One region of the Kosakonia sp. YIM B13571 genome, then DNA from elsewhere that is predicted to be linked to it. Evidence: predicted binding sites of a transcription regulator. Region 1 holds the regulator's gene; each other region holds the start of a gene.
The links. The regulator Fur, encoded in region 1, represses iron uptake genes when iron is present. The targets are predictions, from matches to a motif close to ATAATAATGAGAACNACTATCAA.
Positions count from the first base shown of each region.

Region 1 (4,212 bases):
ATTAACAGCACTTGCCCCGGAGCGGATTGATCAACTGGTAGCGATTGATATCGCGCCAGTGGATTACCAGGTGCGCCGCCATGACGAAATTTTTGCCGCCATCAACGCGGTGAGCGATGCAGGGGCATCCACTCGCCAGCAAGCCGCCACATTAATGCGCGCACATATAAATGAAGAAGGCGTCATTCAATTCCTGCTGAAATCGTTTGTTGATGGCGAGTGGCGTTTCAACGTGCCGGTGTTGTGGGATCAATACCCGCATATTGTCGGCTGGGAAACGGTTCCTGCATGGCATAAACCGGCCCTGTTCGTTCGTGGTGGGAACTCTCCTTATGTCACCGAAGCGTACCGTGACGCGTTGCTGGCGCAGTTCCCGCAGGCACGGGCGCATGTAATTGCCGGTTCCGGCCACTGGGTACATGCCGAGAAACCCGACGCGGTTATGCGTGCCATCCGCCGCTATCTCGCTGAAAAGACGAATTGATTAAAAAGGCGGCGACCGGTCGTTTCAACGCGCCCGGTCGTTGGCGTGTCCGTTGTGCTGATGTATGATGGCGCGCTATTCAGCCCGGGCGTGCCGCCCGATTGCTTGTTTTTCCCGTAGTATGCTTAGACCATGGCTAAAGAACAAACGGACCGTACGACACTAGATCTGTTCGCGAATGAGCGTCGCCCGGGACGGCCGAAGACAAACCCGCTCTCGCGTGATGAACAGTTGCGCATCAACAAACGCAATCAGCTAAAACGCGATAAAGTTCGTGGGCTTAAGCGTGTCGAACTAAAACTCAATGTGGAAGCCGTCGATGCGTTAAACGAGCTGGCAGAAGCGCGTGATATGAGCCGCAGCGAGCTTATCGAAGAGATGCTGTTGGCACAGTTGAAGGCATTGCGCGGCTAGCGAATCCTCCGAAACCTCGTCGAAATAACACTTTCATGTGTCATACAGTGCAGTCCGACGCGATAGCAGTTTCCGCGCGCTTCCCTGTTCTGCTATGATTGCCCTTATCTGTGGGCGTAGCGCCACCACCATACTCATTAAGTTTCAAGAGGTTATTTTACTCATGGCAATTACAGGCATTTTCTTTGGCAGCGACACCGGTAACACCGAAAACATCGCGAAAATGATTCAGAGTCAGCTAGGTAAAGACGTTGCCGACGTCCATGACATTGCCAAGAGCAGCAAAGAAGATATCGAAGGGTATGACATTCTGTTGCTCGGCATTCCTACCTGGTACTATGGTGAAGCGCAGTGCGACTGGGATGACTTTTTCCCGACGCTGGAAGAGATCGACTTTAACGGTAAATTAGTGGCACTGTTCGGCTGTGGCGACCAGGAGGATTACGCGGAGTATTTCTGCGATGCGCTGGGTACCATTCGCGATATCATCGAACCGCGCGGCGCAACCATCGTCGGTCACTGGCCAACTGCGGGCTACCATTTTGAAGCCTCTAAAGGTCTCGCGGACGACGATCATTTTGTTGGCCTTGCGATTGACGAAGACCGTCAACCAGAGCTGACATCAGAGCGCGTACAGAAATGGGTAAAACAGGTGCGCGAAGAGCTGCATCTGGACGATATCATTAACGCCTGATTTTTTATGGCGTAATCTGTGGGTTACGCCGTATTAATAGATAAAAGCAATGGAAATAATTGCTACAAATTTTTAACTTTTTTCTCCATCGCTGTACAATAAGCCCTGCTAAACTGGGTGCCGTCGTAAAGGACTTTGCTGGCGACACCACGTTTTATAAGCTTACTTTACTTGAGGGCTTGCAGTTTTCATCCAGCCATGGCAGTTCTATAATGAGACGCATTACCCCAGGTGCATTCCTTATAACTTCCGCTAAGGAAGTGAATCGTATAGCAACAGGACAGATTCCGCATGACTGACAACAATACCGCATTAAAGAAGGCCGGCCTGAAAGTCACGCTTCCTCGGTTAAAAATCCTTGAAGTGCTTCAGGAACCGGATAACCATCATGTCAGTGCGGAAGATTTATACAAACGACTGATCGACATGGGCGAAGAGATCGGGCTGGCAACAGTTTACCGTGTACTGAACCAGTTTGACGACGCCGGGATTGTGACCCGTCATAACTTCGAAGGCGGCAAGTCCGTTTTTGAACTGACTCAGCAGCATCACCACGATCACCTAATCTGCCTCGATTGCGGCAAAGTGATTGAATTCAGTGATGACTCCATTGAAGCGCGTCAGCGTGAAATCGCCGCGAAACACGGCATTCGTCTGACTAACCACAGTCTTTACCTTTACGGTCACTGCGCCGAAGGCGACTGCCGCGAAGATGAACACGCGCACGACGCGAAATAACTGCTTTGAAACCCAAAAAGCCAGCCTGACGGTTGGCTTTTTTTTGCCTGCAATACCGGCACTGAAAGAAAAAACCCGGCAAGCTCGCGCCCCCGGGTTTAATCACTGCCTCAAATTACGCTTTTACGCTGTCGACACGACTAAAGCGTTTGCCGTCCGGGCTGGCAGTGCGCACCTGCACTTCCCCACTTACTTGCGGACGCGCTTTATCATCATAGCGCTGCCAGTGTTTGCCGCCGTCGGTTGAGAACTCAACCACCATGCCAGGGAAGCTGGTATTGGCTTCCAGTTTTCCACCCACCACACGCGCTCCTGGAACCGGTAAGCGGTAATGAACACCAGCCTTATCCAGTTTCGCCAGTTCGCGATGACCTAACAGGTTCGCAAAGCGTTGCCAGTCTCGCTCCAGCGCTTTCACATCCACCAGATGTGTCTCGCCGCCTTTATACTCACGTCCGGCTTTGTAATCCTGCTCCCAGCCCGCGCGGTGCCATGCGCGTTCAGCCACCGAAACCATTCGCGGATAGATCATGTACTCCATCTGATTATCGGTGCGCACCACTTCGCTCCACAACTGCGCGGAAAGGCCATACGCGCCCGGCCACAATTTGTCAGATTTCGCGCTAAACGGATTGCCATCACGATCAAGTGAGGTTTCCGCGTTCTGCGGCATGTTGTCCGGGGCAAAGCTGAAAATCTTACGTTCATCGCTAAAACGCGTGCCCCAGTAGTAGCCGCTTTCCGCCGGGTTTACTTCATTCGGGAAATCGAGATACACATAATCGGGGTTAGAGACCACAACGCGGAAGCCTTTGTTCGCCCAGTCATTCACCGAGTCAAAACCACCCCAGTAGAGCGTATCCCAGAAGTTAACATTGACATGATCGGTGGCAAACACTGATGCATCTTTGGCATCTTTCAAACCATCCTGCCACGCCTGCATTGTGCCGATACCGTGCGCTTTCACCAGCTTGCTGACTTCCACGCCGAAATAACTGGAGAGATGTTCAACATCGGCAACTTTGCCCTCTTTGATCATCGCCTGGCAGGCTTGCGATTTTGCCCACGGCTTATCCTGATTGCTCTGATCGATAATGCCTTTGCCCGCCTCCGGTTTTTTCTGATCCGTATAACCAGCGCCAAGATAGATGTTTTTCGCTTCGTCACCGCCAAAATGCCAGGTATTCAGCGGCAACCCGGCTTCTTTATGCATCTGTTGGATTTCGCCAATCACTTTGTCCACAAAGTTACGCGACGAATCAAGGCACGGATTGAGATAGCCGGTACGGTTATAGAACTGCACACCAGTGGTGTTCGAGGTATCAGTGGGATCCAGCAGGCGATATTGCTGCGCCTCTTTCTCTTTGCCCGCTTTCATCAGGCGCTCGTAACGCGCTTCCATTGAGATCACGGCGGCACGCGCATGAGCTGGCATATCGATTTCCGGGATCACTTCAATCTGTCGCGCTTTGGCATATTTGAGGATTTCGATGTAATCCGCACGGCTAAAGTGACCGCTGCCGTTGTTGTTGCTGTCCGGCCCGGAGCCCAGTTGTGGCAACAGGCACGTTTTCTCACTCAAATCATGACAACGCTTACTGCCGATATCGGTCAGTTCTGGCAGGCCGGGGATCTCAATGCGCCAGCCTTCATCATCCGTAAGATGGAAATGGAATTTGTTGAGTTTGTACGCCGACATCTGATCCAACAGGCGCAGCACCGCCGCTTTACTGTGGAAGTTGCGACCGACATCCAGCTGAATGCCGCGATAATCAAAACGCGGCGCATCTTTCGCCTCAAGCGCGGCAATCTTCATCTCGCCTGTGGCTGGAATGAGCGACAGCAGCGATTGCAGACCGTAGAACACGCCCGCCGGATCGTA
Region 1 covers NZ_JBHZPL010000001.1:513,414-517,625, forward strand. Annotated here, with positions in the region: gene ybfF (esterase) at 1-484, shown strand, start outside; gene ybfE (LexA regulated protein) at 617-898, shown strand; gene fldA (flavodoxin FldA) at 1,062-1,592, shown strand; gene fur (ferric iron uptake transcriptional regulator) at 1,884-2,330, shown strand; gene ACFX4O_RS02480 (beta-N-acetylhexosaminidase) at 2,446-4,212, opposite strand, start outside.

Region 2 (4,212 bases), on a different contig from region 1:
TCCTGGCGCGATGAAAACGGTCAGTTCCTGAACCGCCAGCAGTTGCTGAAAGTTAGCCGCCTGGGGCCAAAAGCCTTTGAGCAGTGCGCGGGCTTCCTGCGTATTAACCATGGCGACAACCCGCTGGACGCTTCTACGGTTCACCCGGAAACCTACCCGGTGGTTGAACGTATTCTGGCGGCAACCGAGCAGTCATTGCGCGATCTGATGGGCAACAGCGCGGAACTGCGCAAACTGAAAGCCAGTGATTTTACCGATGCGCAGTTCGGTGTACCGACGGTTACCGACATCATCAAAGAGCTGGAAAAACCGGGGCGCGACCCGCGTCCGGAGTTTAAAACAGCGACCTTTGCCGAAGGCGTGGAAACGATGAATGACCTGCTGCCGGGCATGGTGCTCGAAGGCGCGGTAACCAACGTGACTAACTTTGGCGCTTTCGTTGATATCGGTGTGCATCAGGATGGTCTGGTGCATATCTCATCGCTGGCGGATAAGTTCGTCGAAGATCCGCATACCGTGGTGAAAGCGGGCGATATCGTGAAGGTCAAAGTGCTGGAAGTGGATTTACCGCGCAAGCGAATCGCGTTGACCATGCGTCTGGACGAGCAGCCAGGCGACACCAACACCCGTCGTGGCAACGGCAACAGCAGTAACCGCGATAACGGAAATCGTAATGCGGCGCGCCCGGCAAAAGCGCCACGTGGCCGCGACAGCCAGCCGAGCGGCAACAGTGCAATGATGGATGCACTCGCCGCAGCAATGGGTAAAAAACGTTAATCTTTCCCCCTCCCTTCACCGGGAGGGGCATTTTCTTCATTTACGTTCGAAAAAGTCCAAATTAATCCTGCCAAATGATGAGCGAAATGCAATTAACTCGTTATTTCGCCTATCATTTAATATTCAAAATTATTAACCAATCATACCTAAATTTTATTTTTACTTTTGGTCTTTGCATTATTTTCTTTGCACGACGCATATTACAAATATTCAACAATCATTAACTTTATAAAATAAAGATTATCTTTTTAACCTGGCGGTCATATTTTTTCGTTTTACGCAGAGAATAGACAACCCAACAAAATTTTGAGCTACGTCAAAAGAGAATCAAATTATCAATTCTGCCCCCGGCAAACGCATTTTTATGATTGATGATAAAAACTATTCTCATTATCATTGGGTCAGTAGATTGTTTCTCCACTCCTTCGATGATGAACAGTGCGCCAGACGGCGCGTGATAACTCTTGGCTCGCAGCGAAAATAAGTAGGCTCTATGCAATTCTCTCCAGACAGTGCGTGGAAAATCACCGGTTTCTCTCAAGAAATAAGCCCGGCCTGGCGGCAGAAACTCCTGTCATTAGGGATGTTGCCCGGCTCCTCTTTTAATGTGGTACGCGTCGCGCCGCTGGGCGATCCTATTCATATTGAAACCCGCCGCGTTAATTTAGTGTTACGGAAGAAAGATCTCGCATTCCTCGAACTGGAAGCGGTTTCTCGTTAATCAGCCAGTCGTTATAAGAGCGGTAAGTAAAAATGAAAAAATTGACCATTGGCTTAATTGGTAACCCTAATTCTGGCAAGACAACGTTATTTAATCAGCTAACCGGCGCGCGTCAGCGTGTGGGAAACTGGTCCGGCGTAACCGTTGAGCGCAAAGAGGGCCAATTCAACACCACCGACAACCACGTTACGCTGGTCGATCTTCCTGGAACCTATTCGCTCACCACCATTTCCGCGCAAACCTCGCTGGATGAGCAGATCGCCTGCCACTACATTTTAAGCGGTGATGCCGATCTGGTGATTAATGTTGTCGATGCATCGAATCTTGAGCGCAACCTCTATCTGACGTTACAACTGCTGGAGCTTGGCGTACCGTGCATTATTGCGCTCAACATGCTGGATATTGCGGAAAAACAGAAAGTCCGCATTGATATCGATGGCCTTGCCGCGCGCCTGGGTTGTCCGGTGATCCCGCTGGTTTCCACTCGCGGTCGCGGGATTGAAGCGTTGAAAATGGCTGTCGACCGTCATCAACACAACGACAACGTTGAGCTGGTGCATTACGCCCAACCCCTCTCCCGCGAAGCAGACGCGCTGGCGCAGCAAATGACCGACGATGTGCCGTTGCAGCAGCGTCGCTGGATGGGCCTGCAAATGCTGGAAGGCGATATCTACAGCCGCGCCAACTCTGGCGTAAGCGAACAGCAACTGGATGCCTCACTCGCGCGCCTGGGAACGGAAATGGACGACCCCGCTCTGCATATTGCAGATGCACGTTACCAGTCGATTGCGGCGATTTGCGATACCGTCAGCAACACGCTGACTGCCGAGCCAAGCCAGTTCACCGCCGCAGTTGACCGCATCATCATTAACCGCTTTTTGGGTTTGCCGATCTTTTTGTTCGTCATGTACCTGATGTTTCTGTTTGCCATCAACATCGGCGGCGCATTCCAGCCCATTTTCGATGCGGGCTCGGTAGCCATATTTATTCATGGTATTCAGTGGCTGGGTTATACCCTGCACTTCCCGGAATGGCTGACCGTATTCCTGGCACAAGGCATTGGCGGCGGTGTAAACACCGTGCTGCCGCTGGTGCCGCAGCTCGGCATGATGTACCTGTTTATGTCCTTCCTTGAAGATTCCGGTTACATGGCACGCGCCGCGTTTGTAATGGATCGTCTGATGCAATCGCTGGGGCTGCCGGGCAAATCTTTCGTACCGCTGATTGTCGGTTTCGGCTGCAACGTACCGTCGGTGATGGGCGCGCGAACGTTAGACGCGCCGCGTGAACGTCTGATAACCATTATGATGGCGCCCTTTATGTCCTGCGGCGCGCGTCTGGCCATTTTCGCTGTTTTCGCTGCTGCCTTTTTCGGCCAGCAGGGAGCGCTCACCGTCTTCTCGCTGTATGTGATCGGTATCGTGATGGCGATCCTTACCGGCCTAGTGCTGAAACATACACTGTTGCGCGGTGAAGCATCGCCGTTTGTGATGGAACTGCCGGTGTACCACGTTCCGCATCTGAAAAGCCTGTTGCTGCAAACCTGGCAGCGCCTGAAAGGTTTTGTCATCCGCGCGGGTAAAGTGATTATCATCGTCAGCATTTTCCTCAGTGCGATGAACAGTTTTTCGCTGGATGGCCGCACCGTACACAAAATTGATGAATCCGCGCTGGCTTCTGTCAGTCGCGTATTTACTCCGCTGCTGGAGCCGATTGGTGTGCATGGCGATCACTGGCAAGCCACAGTGGGTCTTGTCACTGGCGCAATGGCGAAAGAGGTGGTCGTCGGTACGCTGAACTCGCTTTACACCGCGGAAAATATTGAGCATGAAGCCTTTAACCCAGCAGAATTTAGCCTGACGGATGAACTGATTGCCGCCCTGGAAGACACGGCGAAAAGCGTAAAAGAAACGTTCAGCCTGAGCGTGCTGGCGAACCCAATCGAAGCCAGCAAAGGCGATGGTGAAATGGCGACCGGCACCATGGGCGTGATGAGCGAAAAATTTGGCAGCGCGGCAGCCGCGTACAGCTACCTGATTTTTGTACTGCTTTACGTACCGTGCATCACCGCGATGGGTGCTATCGCCCGTGAATCCAGCCGTGGCTGGATGGGTTTCTCGGTACTGTGGGGGCTGAATATCGCCTACTCACTCGCCACACTCTTTTACCAAACAGCGACCTTCAGCGATCATCAGGTCTATAGTCTGACCTGCATTCTGGCGGTTCTTCTGTTTAACGTGGTGGTGATTAGCGCGCTTCGCCGCGCCAGAAGCCGGGTGGATGTCAATCTGCTGGCCACGCGCAAAACCGCCGCCAGCTGCTGCGACAGCCCGGCGGGCGATTGTCACTAAGGAGCAACAAAATGGCGTCGTTAATTGAAGTGCGCGACTTGTTGGCGTTGCAAGGCCGAATGGAGGCTCAGCAACTGAGCGCCGCATTACACACGCCGCGTGCAATGATCGACGCCATGCTCGATCGTATGGAAGCCATGGGCAAAGTGGTGCGTATTCAGGAAGAGGCTACCGGTTGTTTAACCGGTAGCTGCAAACAGTGCCCGGAAGGGAAAAGCGCCTGTTCCCGCGAATGGTGGGCGCTGCGTTAAACGAGCCTGGCTTTCAGCGCCAGCAACGCATCGCAGAATTCATCAGGGTGTGAAACAAACGGCGCATGTGCCGCTTTCGGGAAGATCAACGACTCGCTCTGCGGCCACATAT
Region 2 covers NZ_JBHZPL010000004.1:64,195-68,406, forward strand. Annotated here, with positions in the region: gene ACFX4O_RS11890 (Tex family protein) at 1-777, shown strand, start outside; gene feoA (ferrous iron transporter A) at 1,271-1,498, shown strand; gene feoB (Fe(2+) transporter permease subunit FeoB) at 1,531-3,849, shown strand; gene feoC ([Fe-S]-dependent transcriptional repressor FeoC) at 3,861-4,100, shown strand; gene bioH (pimeloyl-ACP methyl ester esterase BioH) at 4,097-4,212, opposite strand, start outside.
Region 2: feoA (ferrous iron transporter A) is a predicted target of Fur. The motif match lies at 1,152-1,174, and genes of this name have one in related genera.

Region 3 (4,212 bases), 360 kb from region 1:
CCGGGGTGCTGCTGTCGGCGATCCTCGCCGCCGTGATGTCGACGCTGAGCTGCCAGTTGCTGGTGTGTTCCAGCGCGATTACCGAAGATTTCTACAAGGCCTTTTTGCGCAAAGGCGCAAGCCAGCGCGAGCTGGTGTGGGTGGGTCGCGCCATGGTTTTGCTGGTGGCGCTGATTGCTATCGCACTGGCGGCGAACCCGGAAAACCGCGTGCTCGGCCTGGTGAGCTACGCGTGGGCGGGCTTCGGAGCGGCGTTTGGCCCGGTGGTGCTGTTCTCGGTAATGTGGTCGCGCATGACGCGTAACGGTGCGCTGGCAGGCATGGTCATCGGTGCGGTGACGGTAATTGTCTGGAAACACTACGCGTGGCTGGATCTGTATGAAATCATTCCTGGCTTCGTTTTCGGCAGCATCGGCATTGTGGTCTTTAGCCTGCTGGGCAAAGCGCCTTCCGCGCAGATGCAGCAGCGTTTTGCTGAGGCGGATGCGCATTACCGCTCTGCGCCGCCATCGCGTTTACAGGCCGAATAAATTGCTCTTTGTGAAAAACCCGCTGCGGCGGGTTTTTTTATTGCTAAATCTTTGTAATTACGCTGTTATCTCACAACAAATAACAATGAGGATAGCGATATGAAGTTAAAGACAGGGTTCACTGCACTGATGATGGCAGGTTTACTGGCGGGTTGCGCTGCGCCGGTGGCAAAACAACCGAGTGCGACGGTGCAAACCTGCAAGGCTGAAAACCAGATGCAGCAAACCACGCTCTATTACGGTTTAACCCGTCAGGGCGGCAAAGTGATTACCGCGCAGGAGTGGCAGCAGTATGTGGATAACGATGTCACACCGCGTTTTCGCGATGGGTTAACGGCATATGATGCACAGGGGCAGTGGCTGAATAGCAACGGGAAAGTGTCGAAGGAGCCAAGCAAAGCGCTGATGTTGATCCACAGCGTGGATGCGCAAAGTGACACGAAGATCGATGCGCTGCGCGATATCTACAAATCACGCTTTGCCCAGGAATCGGTAATGCGGGTGGATCAGCCGGTCTGCGTGCAATTCTGATGTGACGGCCCACTCCGACAGAGTGGGCCAGTAAATTACAACACCACGCCTGCGAAAGCCGCTGAAAGCAAACTCACCAGCGTTGCGCCATACACTAAGCGCAGACCAAAGCGGGAAACAGAGTTCCCCTGTTGCTCGTTTAACCCTTTAATTGCCCCTGCCACAATGCCGATAGAGGCAAAATTGGCGAACGACACCAGGAACACAGAAAGAATACCCAACCCGCGCGGTGTCATCTGCGCTGCGATTTTTTGTAGCTCAATCATTGCCACAAATTCGTTAGCCACCAGCTTGGTCGCCATAATGCTGCCTGCATGCAGTGCATCGCTCAGCGGGATGCCAATCAGCCATGCCAGCGGGTAAAACACATAGCCGAGGATTTGCTGGAAGCTAATGCCGAACAAGGCGGAGAAGAGGGCGTTGACGGCGCTGATTAGCGCAATAAAGCCAATCAGCATCGCCAGAATAATCATCGCCACTTTGAAACCCGCGAGGATGTACTCCCCGAGCATCTCAAAGAAACTTTGCGATTCGTGGAGTTTTTCCAGTTTGACCTCGGCTTCCGCTTCCGGGCGCGTCGGGTTAATGACCGACAGCACGATAAAGGTGCTGAACATATTGAGGACCAGCGCTGCGACTACGTATTTTGCATCCAGCATGGTCATATACGCGCCGACAATCGACAACGACACCGTCGACATCGCCGTCGCCGCCATGGTGAACATGCGGCGCGAGGAGAGATCCGCGAGGATGCCTTTATAAGCAATGAAGTTTTCCGACTGGCCGAGGATCAGCGAGCTGACGGCGTTAAACGACTCAAGCTTGCCCATGCCGTTCAGTTTTGACAGCAATGTGCCTATCAAACGGATAAAAATGGGCAAAATGTGCCAGTGCTGCAAAATGCCGATTAGCGCGGATATAAAGACGATAGGGCACAGCACGCCGAGGAAGATAAACGCCAGGCCTTTTTCGCTCATCCCGCCGAAGACAAAGCCGGTGCCGTCGCCAGCGAATTTCAACAGCGCTTCAAAGAAGCCGGAAACATATTTAATCAGCGTTAACCCGCTTTGCGCATGCAGAAAGAACCACGCCAGCGCCAGTTCAATGACAATTAATTGCAGGATGAAGCGAAAACGAATGTGTCGGCGGTCGAAACTCACCAGCCAGGCCAGCGCGAGGATCACCACCAGCGCCAGCAAAAAATGGAAGAAGTTAGTCATGTCTTTAATTTTGCAGGTAAACGAAACGGGGCGTTCATTTAGCCATAGTGCCGTGGTGGGGTAAATACAAAGTTAAAGATTTGTAAGCTATGTTTTAGCTTTATTTCAATCGCTTCTGCATAACACGTATGCCGTGAGGTTCGCTGGCTACGTGTTTACATCCAGTTATCATTCTTCGCATATTTCGCTTGAGTTTCCTTTCACCGTAATGATAATCACTATCAATGCAATTTACTTTTCTTTGCAACCATTGACCGCGCATGACATTAGGGGTTTCCTCCATGTTTGTTCCATTTTTGATTATGTTACGTGAAGGCCTCGAAGCGGCGCTGATCGTCAGCCTGATTGCCAGTTATCTGAAACGTACCCAGCGTGGACGCTGGATAAGTGTCATGTGGATTGGTGTTTTTCTTGCCGCCGCGCTCTGTCTTGGACTGGGTATTGCGATTAATGAAACCACCGGCGAGTTCCCACAGAAAGAGCAGGAGCTGTTTGAAGGGATTGTCGCGGCGATCGCCGTGGTGATCCTCACCTGGATGGTGTTCTGGATGCGCAAAGTGTCGCGCAACGTGAAAGTGCAACTGGAGCAGGCAGTCGACAACGCGCTGGCGCGCAGTCATAACCATGGTTGGGCGTTGATCCTGATGGTCTTTTTCGCCGTGGCGCGTGAAGGGCTGGAATCGGTGTTCTTTCTGCTGGCGGCGTTCCAGCAGGATGTCGGGATCTGGCCGCCGCTGGGTGCGATGCTGGGGCTGGCCTCGGCGGTGGTGCTCGGTTTCTTGCTTTACTGGGGCGGTGTGCGCCTCAATCTTGGTGCATTTTTTAAATGGACCAGCCTGTTTATTCTGTTTGTCGCCGCCGGGCTTGCCGCCGGGGCGATCCGCGCTTTTCACGAGGCGGGATTATGGAACCACTTCCAGGATGTGGCCTTCGATTTCAGTAATGTGCTGACCACGCATTCACTCACTGGCACGCTGCTGGAAGGGATTTTGGGTTACCAGGAAACGCCAAGCGTTAGCGAAGTGGCGGTCTACTTTATCTATCTGATCCCGGCGCTGGTGATGTTTGTTTTACCCCCTCGCGCGGGTACGCAGCCTTCACGAGCAGCACCGTAATCGCTTTATAGTTACAACATACTAATTAAGGGAAAGGGCATGGCAATTCATTTTCGTCGTAGTGCATTACAGGCTGGGATTGCGGCATTAATCTCCGGCGCTTTCGCGGTGCAGGCTGCGGATATCCCGCAGGTGAAAGTCACGGTTACGGACAAGCAGTGTGAGCCGATGAACCTGACGGTTAACGCCGGTAAAACACAGTTTATTATTCTCAACCACAGCCAGAAGGCGCTCGAGTGGGAGATCCTCAAAGGCGTGATGGTGGTTGAAGAGCGTGAAAATATCGCGCCAGGTTTTAGCCAGAAGCTGACCGCCAACTTGCAGCCTGGCGAATATGAGATGACCTGCGGCCTGTTAACCAACCCGAAAGGCAAGCTGGTGGTGAAAGGCGCGGCGACGGCCGATGCGGCAAAAGGTGACGCACTGCTAAGTCTGAGCGGCGCCATCACGGACTATAAAGCCTATGTTGTTGCCGAAACTGCGCAGTTGGTTTCCGGTACCAAAGTGTTCACCGATGCGGTAAAAGCGGGCGATATTGAAAAAGCGAAAGCGCTGTATGCGCCGACGCGTCAGCACTACGAACGTATTGAACCGATTGCTGAACTCTTCTCCGATCTTGATGGCAGTATTGATGCCCGTGAAGATGATTACGAGCATAAAGCTGCCGACCCGAAATTCACCGGTTTCCACCGTCTGGAAAAAGCCCTGTTTGGCGACAACAGCACCAAGGACATGGGTAAATACGCCGATCAGCTGTATAGCGATGTAGTCGATCTGCAAACGCGCATTAATGAGCTGGCGTTCCCGCCATCCAAA
Region 3 covers NZ_JBHZPL010000001.1:149,633-153,844, reverse strand. Annotated here, with positions in the region: gene putP (sodium/proline symporter PutP) at 1-530, shown strand, start outside; gene ACFX4O_RS00800 (DUF3574 domain-containing protein) at 630-1,061, shown strand; gene ACFX4O_RS00795 (NupC/NupG family nucleoside CNT transporter) at 1,097-2,281, opposite strand; gene efeU (iron uptake transporter permease EfeU) at 2,563-3,396, shown strand; gene efeO (iron uptake system protein EfeO) at 3,436-4,212, shown strand, end outside.
Region 3: efeU (iron uptake transporter permease EfeU) is a predicted target of Fur. The motif match lies at 2,484-2,506, and genes of this name have one in related genera.

Region 4 (4,212 bases), on a different contig from region 1:
CGGCGAGCATATTGGCGGCCGGGCCGCTGAACGTTGACTGAAATTGATCGTAAATCGCGGTGGTGAAGGTATCGAAGCGGATCATCACAAACAGGCCATATTCCGCCAGCAAGTGCAGCGCCACCAGTAGCGCACCACCGCAAAGCGCCAGCCGGAGCTGAGGTAAGATCACGCAAAAGAAGATCCGCCACGGCGGAGTGCCAAGCGATGCCGCAACATCCTCAAGGCTGGGATCGAGGCGGCGCAACACGGCAGCGACCGGCATATAAATAAACGGGAAATAAGCCAGCACCGCGATAAACACCGCGGCAGGTAGCCCATTAAACGCGGGCAAAACGCTAACCCAGGCATAGCTTTGCACAAAAGCAGGGATCGCCAGCGGTGCAACCGCCAGCATGGCCCATATGCGTCTGCCGGGCAGCGACGTCCGTTCAGTGAGCCACGCAAGCGATGTGCCAAGCGCGACGCTTGCGGGTACAGCAAGGGCGATCAACCAAAAGGTGTTGACGAGCAACTCACCCACACGCGGGCGAAAAATGAGCGCCTGCACCGTCGCCCAACCGGTATCAATACCGACACCGATGACAAAACCAACGGGCAGTAAAGCAAGCGCCGCGACGAAAAGGGCAAATACCACCAGCACCCGCGAAGGGCGGTGCCGGGCGGCCTGGCTGGCCGCGTTGCTTGCCGCCGGGAGACTTAAACTGGACATCAGGCACTCATTCCTGCGTGATTACAAAAGACCGGCTTCGGTCATTAATTCGCTGACTTTTTTACTGTTAAGCGCAGAGGGTTCCACTTTTGGTGCATCTAATTGCGCCAGCGGAACCAGTTTTTCGTTAGACGCCGCGCCGTTGCCTACGGCATATTCAAACGCGATATTGGTGCGCAGCATTTCCTGGCCCTGCTTGCCAGTGACCCATTTGATAAACGCCTGCGCCTGTTTCTGGTGTTTGCTGGACGCTAAAACGCCGCCGCCAGAGATGCTAACGAACGCGCCCGGATCCTGATGTTTAAAGTAGTGAAGCTGAGTATTTTTGCTGTTCTCGCCGGTTTTGGCCTGATCGACAAAGTAGTAGTAGTGATAAATGACGCCGCCGTCGATCTGCCCGGCATTGACCGCTTTCATCACCGTGCTATTGCCTTTGTAAGGCACAAAGTTGGTTTTCATCGCTTTCAACCAGTCGAGCGTGGCTTTTTCGCCTTTCAGTGTCAGCATCGCGCTGACAATCGCCTGGAAATCGGCGCCTGAAGGCGACGCCGCCCAGCGGCCTTTCCATTCCGGCTTGGCTAAATCCATGATCGATGCGGGTAACTGCGAAGCAGAAAGTTTCGTCGGGTTATAGACAAAAACGGTGCTGCGCGCGGCAATGCCAATCCAGCGGCCATGCGCCGGGCGGAACTGAGCCGGGACCTGTTTCAGCGTATCCGCACTGAGCGGCGCAAAAAGCCCGGCGTTATCGACCAACGTCATCGCCGGGGAGTTTTCCGTCAGAAACACATCCGCTGGCGAAACGTTGCCTTCCTGCACCAGCTGGTTACCCAGCTCCGTGTCGCCGCCGTTACGCAGCGTAACTTTGATGCCGGTTTCTTTGGTGAATTCGTCGACCCAGGATTTAGTCAGGTTTTCGTGCTGCGCGTTATAGACCACAATACCGTCGTCGTTGTCGGCGAACGCTGCGGGAGCAGCAAAAACTGAAGAGATGACCAGTGCAAGTGAACAGAGCGGCAAAAAGCGGTTCTTCATCATCATTCCTTTTAAATTATGTGTAATAGTCAGCACATGCGAGCCCGGCTGGATTTTAATCGTAGCGGAAATGAAATGAGAATCAAAATTATTATCAAAATAGTGAGTTTGAAATTAAATATCATCAAAATTTAAAAAATGAATTATTCCTCCAGTAAACAACTGCAAGGCGCTCAGAACATTAAGATAACCTTAAATCAAGAGAAATAGGCTAACGATTATTAATCCGGCGTATCTGACACCCGTGGCTTTCTTTTCCGGGGATAACAAATTAACATCAGATTGAGTGGGTTTAATACCAAACATCGCAAAACAACCTGCACAGGTAAGACAATAATTATGAAAAATAAAAAGATAGATACAATGGCAAAAGTGGCTATGCGCAGCAGGGGGTTGTCTGTAAAAGAAAAGCGCGTGCGTTATCAGGGTAAGATATTTACCTTTAAATATGTTTCTGATCGCTATGAGGTCTTTTTTGAAGGCGAAAAAGTGGATGCCATCGAAACAGAGAACATCAATCAGGCGATCGCGAATTTTAAAGAAAAGCATAACAAAACGAAGCGCTAAACAACGCTAAATACCTTTTCATCCGCCAGTATTGCGTCAGCCAATAAATATCAGCCACCTTATTATACCGGGCGGTATTATTATCGAACCCGGTGCCTTCCCCGATCTCCGTCTGCTCAGACACAAGAATAAAACCCTAAAAACCCAATGGAAATCACCGGGTTATTACAACATTTTTTTACATAAACCGTTTACATGGTAACGATAATTCATATCATCTTGATAATCGCTATCAACAAATAGCGATATCGCTTGCGGCACAGGAGGATCAGCGCCGCCGTACTTCTGATAAATCAGGATCACCATAACAATGAAATCTCGTTACCTTTGGGCATTAAACCCTTGTTTATTGATGATGTTTTGCGCTCACGCCTCGGCGGAAAGTCAAAAAGAAGAGACGCTAGTCGTTGCTGCCAGCCGTGCAAACCACAGCGTTACGGATATGGCGCAAACCACCTGGGTCATTGAGCAGGCTGAAATAGAGCAACAGGTTCAGGGCGGCAAAGAGTTAAAAGAGGTCCTGGCACAGTTAATTCCTGGCATGGACGTCAGCAGCCAGGGACGCACCAATTACGGCATGAATTTGCGCGGTCGCTCAATGATGGTGATGGTCGACGGTGTACGTCTGAACTCGTCCCGCAGCGACAGCCGCCAGCTTGATGCTATCGATCCTTTTAACATTGAGCGCATCGAAGTGATTTCCGGCGCGACATCGCTTTACGGCGGCGGCAGTACCGGCGGTTTAATCAATATCGTCACCAAAAAAGGCCAGCCGGAAACGCAGGTTGAGTTTCAGACCGGCGCGAAAAGCGGTTTTAACAGCCATAACGATCACGACGAGAACATCGCGGCCGCGGTCAGCGGTGGTAACGATAACGCCTCGGGTCGTCTTTCCGTGGCGTACCAGCGTTATGGCGGCTGGTATGACGGCAAAGGCAATGAAGTGAATATCGATAACACGCAAACCGGTTTGCAGTACTCAGACCGCCTGGATGTCATGGGTACTGGCACACTGAATATCGACGATCATCAGCAGTTGCAGCTCACCACACAGTATTACAAAAGCCAGTCTGATGGTAAGCACGGCCTCTTCCTTGGCGAGAACTTCTCTGCAGTGCGTGGCTCAGGCAACGCTTATAACAAAAGTAATCTTGATTCCGACCGCATCCCCGGCACCGAACGCCACTTAATCAACCTGCAATACGCCAATAGCGATTTCTGGGGCCAGGATTTACTGGCACAGATTTACTACCGTGACGAAAGCCTGACTTATTACCCGTTCCCGACGCTTTCCGGCGGCTCGGTGACCAGCATTGGCGCATCGCAGCAGAAAACCGATTTCTACGGCGGCAAACTCACCCTGAATAGCAAACCACTGGAAGACCTGACATTAACCTGGGGCGTGGATGCCGAACATGAAACGTTCGATGCCAACCAGCAGTTTTTCAATCTCAGCAAAGCCGCCGCCAGCGGCGGGATGAAACTGGATAACGCTTACAACGTCGGACGCTATCCCGGCTACAGCATCACGAACCTCGCGCCGTTCCTGCAAAGCAGCTATGACATCGCGGCCATCACTCTGAGCGGCGGTGTGCGCTACCAGTACACGGAAAACAGAGTCGATGACTTTGTGGGCTACGCGCAGCAGCAAGCCATCGCCACCGGCAAAGCGACCTCAGCGGACGCTGTGCCGGGCGGTAAAACGGATTACAACAATCTGTTGTTCAACGCGGGCATCCTCGGCCACCTGAGCGAACGCCAGCAGTTGTGGTTTAACTTCTCGCAAGGCTTCGAAATCCCGGACCTGGCGAAATATTACGGTTCCGGAACGTACAAACTGGAAAACGGCCACTACCGTCTGGTTAACAGCGTCAACGTTAACGATTCGAAACTGGACG
Region 4 covers NZ_JBHZPL010000006.1:49,358-53,569, reverse strand. Annotated here, with positions in the region: gene ACFX4O_RS15660 (ABC transporter permease) at 1-712, opposite strand, end outside; gene ACFX4O_RS15655 (iron ABC transporter substrate-binding protein) at 734-1,747, opposite strand; gene ACFX4O_RS15650 (hypothetical protein) at 2,087-2,314, shown strand; gene ACFX4O_RS15645 (TonB-dependent siderophore receptor) at 2,625-4,212, shown strand, end outside.
Region 4: ACFX4O_RS15645 (TonB-dependent siderophore receptor) is a predicted target of Fur. The motif match lies at 2,528-2,550, and genes of this name have one in related genera.